DNA from 2 places in the Leucobacter sp. UCMA 4100 genome. Region 1 is predicted to be linked to the other one. Evidence: riboswitches for the same ligand, from Rfam matches in the RefSeq annotation. Region 1 holds a riboswitch; the other holds the start of a gene.
The links. A riboswitch is a leader RNA that binds a small molecule or an ion and turns the genes downstream of it on or off. The one in region 1 is predicted to bind magnesium.
Positions count from the first base shown of each region.

Region 2: another riboswitch for magnesium. It lies ahead of JSO19_RS09455 (MgtC/SapB family protein); the one in region 1 lies ahead of mgtE (magnesium transporter).

Region 1 is NZ_JAFEUS010000002.1:708,600-715,641, reverse strand. Features, by position in the region: gene JSO19_RS03555 (amidohydrolase) at 1-1,445, shown strand, start outside; gene mgtE (magnesium transporter) at 1,512-2,753, opposite strand; M-box (ykoK) riboswitch at 2,852-3,019, opposite strand; gene JSO19_RS03545 (FadR/GntR family transcriptional regulator) at 3,077-3,763, opposite strand; gene JSO19_RS03540 (MFS transporter) at 3,820-5,025, shown strand; gene JSO19_RS03535 (ABC transporter substrate-binding protein) at 5,202-6,239, shown strand; gene JSO19_RS03530 (FecCD family ABC transporter permease) at 6,331-7,042, shown strand, end outside.
Region 2 is NZ_JAFEUS010000002.1:2,025,248-2,032,289, forward strand. Features, by position in the region: gene JSO19_RS09435 (helix-turn-helix transcriptional regulator) at 1-474, shown strand, start outside; gene JSO19_RS09440 (AraC family transcriptional regulator) at 486-1,415, opposite strand; gene JSO19_RS09445 (siderophore-interacting protein) at 1,433-2,284, opposite strand; gene JSO19_RS09450 (hypothetical protein) at 2,387-2,647, opposite strand; gene JSO19_RS09455 (MgtC/SapB family protein) at 2,704-3,399, opposite strand; M-box (ykoK) riboswitch at 3,570-3,738, opposite strand; gene JSO19_RS09460 (helix-turn-helix transcriptional regulator) at 3,813-4,667, shown strand; gene JSO19_RS09465 (ABC transporter substrate-binding protein) at 4,811-5,872, shown strand; gene JSO19_RS09470 (FecCD family ABC transporter permease) at 5,869-6,864, shown strand; gene JSO19_RS09475 (FecCD family ABC transporter permease) at 6,861-7,042, shown strand, end outside.

The DNA.
Region 1 (7,042 bases):
CGCATATCCATGCGCAGTCGGGCGGTATCGCGCTCACGGGCTGCGATCTTGACGCAGAGCACTCCCTCGAGGGGTACCGCCGACTCATCGAGGAATACGCCGCGAGTCATGATGATGAGTGGGTCACGGGGTCTGGATGGTTCGGCGACGTGTTTGCCGGCGGGTTTCCTCATCGCGAGCTCCTTGACGACATTCTTGGCGAACGCCCCGCGGTGTTCACGAGTCACGATGCTCACGGCATCTGGGTGAATACCGCTGCGCTCACGAGGGCGGGAATCGACGATGAGACCCGAGACCCGGCTGCCGGGCGCATCGTTCGTGACGAGTCGGGCCACGCAACGGGCATGCTCATCGACACCGCGGGTGAGCTGGTTACAAGGCTGCTCCCCGAACCCGATCAAGCGTCGTTGCGCTCGGCGCTCCTCGCCGCCCAGGAACGTCTGTTCTCGCTCGGGGTAACCGCCTGGCACGATGCAATTCTTGGTGAATACCTCACACTGCCCGATTGCATCCCGGCGTACCTTGAAACCGTCAGCGACGGTTCATTGCGCGCTCGCGTCACCGGCTCGGTGTGGTGGCCGATCGAAGCTGGAGTGAGCTTCGTGCCCGAGATGATTGCCCGCGTTCGCGAACTGCGCGAGGCAGGCATGGCGGTGAATAGCGTCAAGATCATGCAAGACGGGATCTGCGAGAACTGTACGGCGGCCCTGATTGCTCCGTACACGGGAGTGAACCCCGAACAACGCGGCGACTCCGTCATCGAACCGCGGGTGCTGCACGAGATCACGGCAGCGCTCGACGCGGCAGGGCTCAGCGTTCACTTTCACGGCGTGGGTGATAGAGCAGTGAGGGAGTGCCTCGATGCGGTTGCCTATGCGAGGGAGCGCAATGGCTCGGGGCAGGCGCACCAGATCGCTCACCTCGATGTCGTTGACGAGCAAGACATTGCACGGTTTGCAGATCTCGGCGTGACGGCAAACTTGCAGCCGCTCTGGGCCCGAAACGATCAAGAAATACTCGAACGAAAGCTGCCCCTCATTGGTGAAGAGCGTTTTGGTTGGCACTTTCCGTTCGGTTCTTTGCACCGCGCCGGGGCCCATCTGGCGATGGGCAGTGACTGGCCGGTGACGAGCCCTGACCCCCTGTGGGGGTTGCACACCGCAACACAACGAACTGCTCCTCTCGCCGATAAGCACGCGCTGAACCCTGAGTCACGCGTCGCGGCGCAACCCGAACAGCGCCTCGACGTGGCAACCGCTCTTCGGGCATACACGCTTGGCAGTGCTGAGATTTCTGGCAATGCGGCGATGATCGGAAGTCTGGAGCCGGGCAAGCTGGCCGACCTCGTCGTGCTGAGCGGGGCGATTGACGGCGCGCACTCGTTCGATGAGTTGCGCGTCACCGAGACGATTCTCGGCGGCCAAACGGTGTATCTGGCTGAGTAACGTCACCCGTGAATGCGTTCAGTGGGGTTGCCCGGCGGCTTGCCAGACAACCCCACTGAGCAATGACTAGAAGAGGATGAGCTTCGCGATCTCGAAGTAGATAATGAGGCCGGTTCCATCAACGAGCGTCGTGATGAAGGGGCCCGAGATGACGGCTGGGTCCTTCTTGAACTTCTGCAGCACCATGGGCAAGATCGACGCGACGATCGAGCTCCAGATGACAATCGCGGCTACCGTGAGGGCGACCACGAGCGAGATCTCGAAGCCGACGCCCAGGATGCTCGCGCGAATGATGCCGGCCGCAGCCATGCACGCGCCGATGAGCACGCCGGTGGAGATCTCTTTGCGCAGGACGCGCCAGATATCTTTCATCGTCACCTCGCCGACCGCCATGGCACGCACGAGTGTCGTCGTGATCTGTGTGCCCGTGTTACCGCCAGTGCCGATGAGCAGTGGAATGAAGAACGCGAGCGCGATGACCGACTCGAGCTGGTCTTCGAATGCGCGCAGCACCGTGCCCGTGTACGACTCGGCGACGAACAGCACCAGGATCCACAGGATGCGCTTGCGCCAGAGCATCCACGGGGTCGCCTTGAGGTAGGGAACCCCGAGCGGGGTTGAGGCGCCCTGCTTTTCGGCGTCTTCGGTGCCCTCTTCTTCGATGATGTCGGCCACGTCGTCGACCGTGATGATGCCGATGACGGTGCCGTTCTCGACCACGGGAATCGCGACTAAGCGGTAGCTGCTCAGCAGCTGGGCCGCCTCTTCCTGGTCGGCGTAGGGGTCAACCGAGACGAAGTCGGTGTTCGTGAGCTCAGCGACGGTCATCTCGCTCTCGGCGAGCGCGAGGTCACGAAAGCTGACGACGCCGTGAAAGTTGCCCTGTTTGGTGACGTAGACGTAGGCGATGGTTTCTGCCTGCTCGAGGAAGTCGCGCAGACGGTGCATCGCGTCGCCAACGCTCGACGTGGCCTCGACCGTGAGAAAGCGCGGGGTCATGCGCGAAGCGGCACTCTCAACGGGCCACTGCATGAGCTGCTCGAACTGCTCGCGCGAGTCGGGTGAGAGCTGCGCGATGATTGTCGGAGCGGCGGGAAGCTCACGCAGAATTGCGACGGCCAGGTCGGGCTGCGAGAGGTCGAGCACCTCGGCGGCGCGAGAGTGTTCGAGCTTGCCGACGGCCGTAGCGGCCTCGGCTATGGGCAACCGTTCGAGCGCGAGCGCGGCATCAACGGCCGTCATCGGTGCGAGGTTCACGGGCTTCGTGTTGTTTTTGCGCGTGCTTGAATGAAAGATGTTTTTCGACATGATCTTCTTCTTCTGGGTAAAAATGCCACAGCAAGACACCGACGCTCAAACGTGAAGCGTCGGGATGTAATGCTCGAACAGAGTTGCACTGATCGTGCTGGTCGAATCCATGTAAGAGCTTTGACTCTATGCAGCGTATCTACAATCAGAAGCCACTTGGGGCAACACCTTAAGCCGATGTTGCCTGTCCTGATCTTGGGCATCTCTCGATGTCGTCAGATCAGTGGCCTGTGTCTGCATAGGAGCCTCGCCTAACGAGACAACCAGGGTCTACAGTACAAGAAACTTCGCAAGTGTCAAACCATGCGCCGTTATTGACCCGGTTATGCGCTCGGTGACTCACTTTGATCACGTTGGCTCCACGCGGCGGTCGCCTGGAGGTTTGCCTGCGCGCTCTCGGCTGCTGCCTCGGGGTCGCGGGCAACGATCGCATCGAGCACTTCGTCGTGGCCGCGGCGCTCGTCGCGACAAAAGCCGTCGCGGCTTTGCGCCGTGCTCATTGACTCGTGAAGGCGAGGTAGGAGCGCGGTATATACCTCGAACAGAATGGGGTTGTGGGCGGCCCGGGCTATGGCCTCGTGCACGGCAACATCGGCGTCGACCCAGCCCTCGTCGCTCACGCTCGCGCGCTCACTGAGGGCCTTGCTGATGCGTTCGATGTCGTCGTTGGTTGCGCGCTCTGCCGCGAGTCTCGCGAGCTGTGGTTCGAGGGTGATGCGTGCCTCGAGCACATCGTCGAGTGAAGCCCCGGAACGGGCGAGCGCACCGGGAACCTCGCTGCGGGCGCGCACGAAGGTGCCGTCGCCCCGGCGAATCTCGAGCATGCCCGTGTACTGCAGCGCGCGCAGTGCCTCGCGCAGGGTGCCACGCGCGACACCGAGGGAGGCCATGAGCTCAGACTCGGGCGGAATCTTCTCGTCGACCCTCCAACGCCCCTCGACGATTTCTGCGCGCAGTCGCTCGACGACCTGATCGCTCAGCGAGGCCTGCGGTACCGGGGTCAGACTCATGTATGCAATGATAGTACCTTGTTTTGGTTAGACGTTAGACCTTTGGGGGTGAAGTGGTGACTGCACGAGGCACAACCGCTCAGAACACTGGGCGCCCGGCGCTCATGATCGTTGCGTTGCTGCTTGTCGCGCTGAACCTCAGGCTCGCGATCACGAGCGCGAGCGCCCTGCTCACCGCGCTCACCGAGTCGGGAGCGCTCACCCCCGTCACCGTCGTCATCATTCCGGCACTCCCCACCGCAGTGTTCGCCGTCGCGGGCATCGCGACCGCCGGGCTGGCAGAGCGCTTAGGTAGGGAGCGCACCGTGCTCTTTGGCATGATCGCGCTCACGCTCGGCCTCACCATTCGCGGCATCGCATCGCCGTGGATCATCGTGCTCGGCACCGTCGTCGCGACCGGCGGCCTCGCCGTCGTGAACATTTTGCTGCCCGCGGTCGTTCGCGCCCACTTTGGTACGCGGATCGGCGCCGTCACGACGGCCTACACGACCGTCATGCCGCTCGGGGCCGCTTTTGCTGCTGCCGCCGCGGTCCCGTTCGCCGAGCGTATCGGGAGCCCCTCGCTCGGCCTTGCGCTCTGGGCGCTTCCGGCCCTCGTCGGCGTCATCGCGTGGGCGTTGCTCATGCCTCGCACCGCGCCAGAACCCCGATTGCCACTCGAGTCCGGCCAGAAGCGAAGGCTTCCAACCGGCACGTGGCTTCTCGCGGCCTATTTCGCGCTCCAGTCACTCCTCAGTTACGTCATGATGGGCTGGCTGCCCACCATTACTTCTGATGCTGGCATCGCGCCAGAGCGCTCTGGTGTGTTGCTCGGTATCGCCATGGCGGTCGGCGTGCCGACGACGGTCGTCGTGGTCTCGCTCGCGAGTGGCATTAAGCGCATGCGGGTCGGCTTCATTCTCATCGCCCTATCGACCGTGAGTGCAATGCTCGGGTTGCTCATTGCCCCGCAGGCGATGCCCGAGCTCTGGGCCGTGCTCATCGGCGTTGGTATGAGCGCTTTCCCGCTCTTGCTCGCGCTCATTGCCGGGTTCGGCGCCGACGCGACCGAGTCTGCGCGGGTGTCGAGCGTTGTGCAGTCGGTGGGGTACTCCGTTGCGACGCTCGGGCCGTTGGGGGCAGGGGCTGTCAGCCAGCTTCTGGGGTCGTGGGATGCGGTGCTCGTGGGCCTCGCGGTGCTCGCAGTGGTGCAGGGAACCATCGGCATTCTGGTGACGCGCGTGCTCGCGAAGAACCGGCGCGAAGCGCGTCGATCCGCTTAGTGATCATGGGGCGCATCGCAGGATGTCGCAAACGGCTCGGTGGGTGACGCGTTCTGCGCAGACGGCATGGTTAGGCAAGGCTAACCTCATGAGAAGAGCCTTTCTTGTGCTCGATCCCCGGGGGTTCCCGCAGGGGAGATCGTTCTTTTGACCCGAAAGAAACCATGACATTCGTGATGCCAACACTCAAACCTGCCGCGCTCATTTCTGGCGCGGTCGCGGCCCTGCTCGTGCTGAGCGGCTGCTCATCGACGCCCGAGGGCGATGCCAAACCCGACACGGCAGGGGAATCGTCGACCTCAGCGCTGCTGCCCGAGGCCGAGGGCAAGACTGACTACCCGCTCACCCTCGAGACGCCGTTCGGCGACACCACGCTCGATGAGCGCCCCGACCGCATCGCGATCGTCACCTCGGCGACCCCCGACACCGACGCGCTGCTCGCTTTGGGCGGCACTCCCGTTTTTGCGCCCTCGACGATCGAGCGTAACTCGTGGCTCGACGCGAGCCTCACCGACCCCATCGAGACGATTTGGGATGCGAGCCCCGACGTTGAGCTGCCGGCCGAGGCCGTTGCCGCGAGCAAGCCAGACCTCATCGTCACGCTCCAGGCGCTCGATACTTTCGATCAGAAGGCGTTTGACCAGCTGAGCGCGATCGCACCAGTTCTGTATGCCGAGGTCGACTCGCTGAGCTGGCAAGACCTCACACAAACGCTCGGTGACACCATCGACCTCGGTGACCGTGCTGCCGAGGCTGTCGCCGATACCGAGAGCGTCATCGAGCGCACCCGCGAGGCGCACCCCGAGTTTGAGGGCAAGACCGCGACCCACGTGATTGCGCACTCAGAGAAGGCCGGCGCCTTCTACGCGAGCACCCCGGGCTCGAACACCGAGCAGCTCTTCAACGAGCTTGGTTTCGTGCTGCCAGAGGCAGCGCAGTCAGTTGCCCCCGGCACGAAGATCAGTGACGAGCTCATGGGCATGATCGACGCCGACTTCTTGCTCATCAGCACGATTACCGAGCCCGAGTTCTTCCTTGACTCGCCGCTGCTGCAGAGCGTTCCGGCTGTTGCCGAGGGGCGTGCGGTCATTGACCCGGCCGAAGAGGGCACGACGACGAATAACTTCGCGTGGGGCCTGAACCAGCAGAGCGTGCTCAGCATTCCCTGGCTCATCGAGCGGCTCGCCGAGATGGGCTCAGAGGCGCTGAGCTAGCGGCACCCCGAAACCTCACGGGCGTGCGCCACCCCTCTGCGGGGCGGTGCACGCCCTGCCGCCGTCACGCACACCAGAAAGCTTCAGCGCTATGACCTCTCTCAGAGCCAACTCCACGAGCCTGGACGACCCGCCGGGGGCCCCACCCGGTACAGCCGCCGTGCGTGGCCTCGCTCGCCGACGCACGGTAGGAATGCTCGTGATCGTTGGTGCCCTTGTGCTTGCCGCGACCGCGAGTCTCGCCTTCGGTGCCAAAATACTGAGCGTTGAAGAGACATGGGCCGCGTTCTGGCACCCTGACGGGTCAGAGGCGGCAACGATCGTGTGGACCCTGCGAGCGCCCCGCACGCTCGCAGGCATCGTCGTCGGCGCGGCGTTTGGCGTTGCGGGCGCACTCATTCAGGCGCTCACCCGCAACCCGATCGCCGACCCGGGTATTCTCGGTGTGAACGCTGGGGCTGGCTTCGCCGTGACCATCGGCATCGGCATCACAGGGGTGACGAACGCGAGTGAGTACGTGTGGTACGCCTTCATCGGCGCGGCCCTCGCGACGCTGCTCGTGACCCTCATAGGTTCTGCCGGTCGCGGCCCGGCGTCGCCAGTGACGCTCGTGCTCGCAGGTGTCGCGCTTGGCGCCGTACTCAATGGCTTTTCGACCTTTCTCTCACTCATCGATCCTGATACGTTTCGGGCCGTACGCAACTGGGGTCTCGGGTCGATCGAGCGAACCGACCTGGGCGACACGCTCTCAGTGCTGCCGCTCATTGTCGTGGGCCTCGTCATCGCGCTCCTCGTGTCGGGCC
Region 2 (7,042 bases), 1.3 Mb from region 1:
CTCGTGCAGCGCGAGAAGCTGCTCAAGATGGGGGCGACGGTGTTTCTCGCTTACCTCGACGCGCAAATCGCGAGCCACGGGCAAGACGCCGCCTCGCTCGTTGAAGCGGCTCGGTGGCTCAGACGCGAGCAGGCGAACGAGTCGGCGCTCACCCACCTCACCTCTGCGGTGCGCATGTATCGCGCAGAGGGTAAGGAAGATGAGGCGCAGCGGGTGCGCGAAGAGATCGCCGATCTCATGGCGAGTGACCAGTCGGTTTCGGCTGCGAGCGCCGCTCGCGTCGAGTCGAGCATCGGTTTCACGCAGCGTGAACGCGAGATTATCGATCTTGTTGCGAAGGGTCTCAGTAACCCGCAGATCGCAGAGACGCTGAGCCTCTCAGTGCGCACCGTTGAGACGCACCTGCGAAACATTCGCAGGAAATCTGGAGCGCTTGAGCGTGACGAGATTGGCGACTACTCGAAGCTTCGGTAGTGGCTCAGACCCTAGCCGAGTGCCGCGAGGTGCTCGTTGCGTTCGACCTCTGGCACCGGCGCCGTGCCGGTTTGCACGCGCACGAGGTACCAGCTGGGCGAGAGTCCCCAGTGCTTGCTGAAGCGCCGGCTCGCGTAGCTCGGGTCGCTCCACCCTACAGCGCGGCCGGCAGCGCTCACCGTGAGATTCGTGGTGCGCAAGAGATACGCCATGCGCTCTGCGCGAAGCTGCTGGAGGTAGCTCATCGGCCCCATGCCGAGGTCGGCCCGAAAGCCGCGCGTGAGCTGCGAGGGTGAGATAGCGATTTCCTTCGCGAGCGAGGCGAGCGACCACGAGTACTCGAGGCGATCGTGCAGAATCGACACCGCGTGGCTGATGCGCGGGCTGAGCCGCAACAGGTTCGTTGGCAGCGTCGCGTGCTCATAGCGCAGAGGGTCGGCGGCGGTAGCCGTCTCTTCGCGACAAATGGTGACGAGGCGATCGAGAATCGCGTAGACGCCCGAGAGCTGGGCGAGTACGGTCGTGCCGGGGTTACGCACGAAGGCACTCAAAGTCTGCGAGAGCTCGGCGGTATCGGCTGGCGACAGTTCGCGCATGGTGACCGAGCCGAGCGTGCTAATTTCGCTCAGCACGGCGCGCATGGCCTCAACGACGGCAGGCACGGGAGCTGCGAGCTCGAGCATGCGCGTGCTGAGGTAGAGGTTGGTCATCTCGAGGTTCTTGGCGCTGGCAATTGAGTGCCAACTGCTGGGGCCGAGCATGACGAGCGAGCCGGGGCTGAGAAACGCCGTGCCCTCCTCGCCAAAGTGCTCGGCGCTTCCCGCCGTCACGAGTGAGATTTCGGCGAAGTCGTGCGTGTGCGCGCACATGTCGCGGCTCAGCGTGACATGCTCTGCGGCAGCCATCATGGTTGGTCCTGGCATAACTTCGGCATCAGACATGGTGAACAATTGCGTACTTACTCTTTCTGGTCGACATCGATGCTGAGTTCATCCATGTCCTGAGGGGTGAGATCGTGCCCATCGTTGATCATTTGTGAAGCGAGGGCGATGGTTTGCGCGTCGTACACGTCGGCGGTTGAGTGGCGTCTCCAGTAGCCGACGGTGTGCGAGGTCTGCTTCGTGTACTGCGCATCGCCGCGCAGCAGGCGGCGCAGGGGTTTTAGGGTTGAGGCTTCGCCCGCGGCCCAGATGTAGTCGGGGCGCTGCACCGAGATCTCGTCGGCGACGACGCTCATGAGTAGGTCGGCGTCGGCTCCCGTCGCGATCCACCGCGCAATACCGTCGGCAGCGGGCTCAAGCTCGAAGCGGTCTTCGGCACGGTCGACCCGAATGAGCACGCGAGCCCTGGCATCGCTCGGTAGTGATTCGACGATGGTCATGACCGCCGGAACCGCCGAGGGGTCGCCGATGAGTAGCACATCGTTGGCTGTGAGCGCGTCTTTGCCTGCGGCGTTACTGAGCACGAGCGCCTGGCCCGGCTCGGCCTGCGCTGCCCAACGGCCCGCAGGCCCCTCTGGATGAATGACAAAGTCGATGTCGACCTCGGCCTCGTGCTTCCGGTGCGCCCGCACGGTGTAGGTGCGCATCGTGGCCCCCTCGAGCAGCCCTTTGAGGCTCTCATCGGACGCGTGCGCGCGAGTCTCGTCGGGCAGAAATACCTTGATCTTTGGTGCGACGCCCGAGCATGCAAAGTCGACGAGGCCCTCGCCACCAAAGGTCACCCGAAGAAAATCGGGGCCAAGCAGCCTCGTTCGAACGACCGTTGCGCGGTAGTGAACGAAGCGGGGCAGGGTGGCTTTCTCAGTCATGTCAACATCTCCACATCAATAGTAAGGGAAGGCTAACCTAACCGTAAGCCTGGGCGTTGACGAGGGCCATGACCCTGGGCGTCTCACCCTTGCACAATCGAGTCATGCGGGAGGGCGGTCGCAGCTTTCGTCGTTGGGCTCGGCGCTCTCGCGGGGAAGCTGGGTGAGCAAGAGCGGCATTCCGAGCCCGCGCCAGGCGCCCCAGAAAACCATGCTCTCGCCCGGCGAGAGGGGCTGGGGGCGGGCCGGTTCTGGGGTAGCGGGCTCGCGCCGGGTACGAACGGCCCGAGCCTCGCGCTTCGTCTCGGTGAGGGCGCGACGGTAAAAGCTCACATTGGTGAGAAAAACGGTAACGAATGACATGGTGATGCCTCGCTTTCAGGGGGCATGAACGATCGGTCAGAAGGGTGAAGCGCGACTTATACCGCGGCCCAGCGCATGGCCGTGACCTCGGGCGAGCGAAGCGCGCCATAGAGGGCGTGCTCGATGTGGCGCTCCATGCCGGGCTCGGCCTGCACCCGCGCGGTGAGTGAAAAGACCTCGGGAGTTGCGAGGCTCGTCGAGACCTCGTGAATTTGCAGGTCTTCGTTGCTGAGCGCCGTGAGCACGAGCGAGCGCACCTGCGGCTCGTGCCGCTGCTCGCAGCGAACCTCGACGTCGTAGAAGGGGCCACTCGACTGCGCCTCTGCGGCAGCGAGGTTGCGATCGAGTGCGCGGCTCAGGGGCCTGAGCAGCGTGTTCGCGAGCATGATCATGGCGGTGCCAGCGGCAGCGATCCACAGCATCCCGCCGCCCGCGAGGGCACCGACAGCCGCCGAGGCCCACAGCGTCGCCGCGGTATTGAGGCCCCGCACCGAGGCGCCCTGCTTCATGATCACGCCGGCGCCGAGAAAGCCGATGCCGGAGGCGACCTGGGCGGCGACCCGCGTCGGGTCAGCCTCGGTTCCCGTGAAGCTGTAAGCGCCCATCACGACGAAGAGCGCAGAGCCGAGGCTCACGAGCGCGTTGGTGCGCAAGCCCGCCGAGCGCGACCGCCACTGGCGTTCGATGCCGATGAGCGAGCCGAGCAGCACGCTCGCTGCGATGCGCGAGAGAATATCGATGGTTTCAAACATGAGAAACGTCCGTTCGAGTCGTGCTCGCGCGCACGAGAAACGGGTTTCAAGACCCGGTGAAGGTTAGCGGCGCGAGCAGGAAAAGGTGAGCCAGAAAGATCGACTAGAGCCATCAGTCATGGGAAATCACCTCCTGCGCGCGCACGGAAGGACGTGCAAAATGCACGAGTCTTGGGCTTCCACGTTTGAGCTTTGGCACTTCACGACGTATCAGCCTCGCTGAAGCCACATTGGATCAACCCTTGCTCCGGGAAAATCTGTCCTAACCTTGGGCGTCTCTCGACGTCGTCAGATCAGTGGCCTGTGTTCGTAAAGGAGCCTCGCCTAACAAAGCGCTCCGCGAGACAGCATAGCGGTGAGCCGGGCAACTCTCAAGCGTTTGGCGGCCAGGCCACTGCTACGCTATTCATCTGATGAACTCGTACCGGCAGCCTGACTGGGCCTCGTGCGCGCAGCACCCGACGGCCATTCGCGAACCGTACCTCATGGGTACCGGGGTCGTGATGGGCGACGATCTCGGCCCTGGCCGCCTCGTCTCGCCGCCACACAGCCACCCCGAGGCGATGCTCGCGTGGTGCTATCGCGGCACCGTGTGGGTGTACCTCGAGAGCACGATGTGGCGCCTCTCGCCGGGGCAGGGGGTGTGGGTGCCGCCGCGCACGCCGCACACCGCGCGTCACGAGCGCGATGCCGTGGGCTGCTACACCTATGTACCGGGTGAGGCTCTCGCCGAGCAGGTCGACGAGGTGCGGCGGGTGGTCGTGCCGCGTGCCGTGCAAGAGATGCTGCTGCACCTGTCGATTCACGACATGCCAACCGATCTCAGGGTGCGAGCACAGCAGGTGCTCATCGACATGCTTGAAGACCCCGAGCTGAGCCGCGAAGACGGGGCGCTCGAGGTGCCATTGCCAGCCGACGAACGGGTGAGGGCCCTCGTCGAAGCGGTGCTTGAGCAGCCCGGCGATCCGCGCACAGCGCAGGAGCTCTTTGCGCAGCACGGCCTGCATGAGCGCACCGTGCTGCGGGTGTTTACGAGCGAGGTGGGCATGAGCTTCGGGCAGTGGCGCACGGGAGTGCGCATGACGAGCGCGGCGAGGCTCATCGTGGGTGGCACTCCGGTTGGCATTGCGGGGCAGATGAGCGGCTACGAAACGACGAGCGCCTTTTCGGCGGCTTTCAAGGGGTATTTCGGGTCGACGCCAAGGCAATTCGCGCTGCGGGCGCGCGCCGATTCTGCTCAGCAGGGGTACTGGCGTTCGTTCGGTTGAGCGGCATGACCGTTTTGCAATAGAAGTTGTCTGCTCGGGAACACACGGGAGCGCGCTTACGGCCTAGCATCGATACGTTAGGTAAGGCTTGCCTAATGAAGATCGCATGAATGCGATGGTTTCGTCTGTTCTGAAGGAGAACTATGCTGCACGCCCCCGCGCGCCGACCGCTGCGTCGAGTCACCGCGCTCGCTGCCCTCATGACCACGACCGCCCTGCTGCTGACCGGCTGCGGCGCGAGCGCAGAAGCGAAACCGGCCGCAGAGGAGTCGACCACCGGTGTCGTCATCGAGCACGCACACGGATCAACGAATATCGCCGAAAAGCCCAAGCGCATCGTGGCGCTCGGCTGGATGAGCCCCGACGTTGTCGCGGCCCTCGGCGAGAACCCGGTCGGCATCGAAGAAGTGTGGGGCGCTGGCGAGAGCGGCTACCAGCCCTGGTTCGAAGAGTTCGTCACTGAAGAGTACGGTGAGACGCCTGAGGTGATTCCCTACGCTGATGAGGGCCCGAACTACGAGGCCATTAAAGAGCTGAAGCCAGACCTTATTCTGAGCCTGTACTCGGGCGTTACCGATGTTGAGTACGAGCGCTTGAGCGAGATCGCCCCGACCATTCCCTACATCGAGGGGCCCTGGAACCCGGGCACCTGGCAAGACATGACCCGCACCATCGGTAAGGCGATGTGGCAGGACGAGAAGGCTGAAGAGCTCATCGGTGAGACCGAAGAGCTCATCGAGACGCTCGCCGACGAGCACCCCGAGTTTGACGACAAGACCTTTGTGTGGGGGCTCACCCTCAACGAGGGAGCAACCGACCTTGGCGTCTACCTCGATTACGACCCCCGCGTGCGCATCACTGAAGAACTCGGCTTCAAGTCGACCCCGGCAATGAAGTCGTTCTTCGAAACCGCCGAGGGCGACAACTGGTACACGGGCGTAAGCCTCGAAAATCTCGACGAGGTCGAAGCCGATCTCTTTGCGGCATGGGCAGGAAGTAAAGACGAGGGCGAGTACACCGTGAACAACAAGATCGTTGCTCGGTGGCAGCCGATCGCAGCAAAGTCGTACGTCATTTACGGTGATGAAGCTGAAGCCTCGGCCTTGAGCGCACCCACGGTGCTCTCACTGCAGGCGATGCTGCCCAAGTACGTCGATGACCTTGCGGCCGCCCTCGAGGGCAAGCCGACGATTTCTGGCAAGTGAAATCCCGCATCATCGGATTGATCGTCGCGGCGGCCGTTCTGGTCGCCGCGACGATCGCGTCGTTGGCGGTGGGCAGTAAAGCGATTGACCCGGCCACCGTCATCGAGGCCCTGTTCCACTACGACGAGACAAACCCCGCCCACCTCACGGTGCACGAGCTTCGGCTGCCGCGCACCGTTCTTGGCGTTCTCGTGGGTGCCGCCCTCGCGATGTGCGGCGGCCTCATTCAGGCGTTTACGCGCAACCCGCTCGCTGACCCTGGCATTCTGGGCGTCAACGCGGGCGCCTCGCTCTCGGTCACCTTTGCCGTTGGCGTGCTCGGCCTCACCGCGCCTGGGGCGTACGTGCCCTTCGCGCTCTTTGGTGCCTTCGCCCTCACGGTGCTCGTGTACGTGCTCGGTTCGGTGGGCCCGGCCGGCGCGACCCCGGCCAAACTGACCCTCGCTGGCGTGGCCTTGGGTGCCGCCTGCACTGGCTTCACCACGGCAATCGTGTTGCAAAACCACAGCACCCTGCAGGTCATGCGGTTCTGGTCGGTCGGTTCGATCGGCGGCCGCAGCATGGATCAGCTGCAGTGGGCGCTGCCACTCATCGTCGCGGGCCTCGTCATCGGCATGGCCTGTGCGAGGTCGCTCAACGCGCTTGCGCTCGGCGATGACCTCGCACAGTCGCTCGGCACGCGCATTCGCGTCACTCGCGTCATGGTCATCATTGCAGTGACGCTGCTCGCGGGTACAAGCGTTGCGGCGGCAGGTCCCATCGCCTTCATCGGCATCATGGTTCCTCACGCGGTGCGTTGGTTCACCGGCCCCGATCAGCGTTGGGTGCTGAGCATCTCGATGCTCGTGGGCCCGAGCTTCTTACTCATCGCCGATATTCTTGGCCGCATCGTACTGCCGAACGGCGAGCTGCGCGTCGGCATCGTCACCGGCCTCTTGGGCGCTCCCGTGCTCATCGCCCTCGTACGCAGAAAGCGGGTGAGCACCCTATGAGGTTGCAACAATCAGCGGTGAACGTTGGCAGAAAACAGACGTGGATCGACGGTGACCGGGTATCAGGCCGAGTCGCCACGCGCTCGATCATCGTGAGTCTCGTACTCGTCGTCATCACCCTCGCAGCGGGGCTCTTCTCAATGACGATTGGCTCGTACTCACTCGACTTCGCGACCGT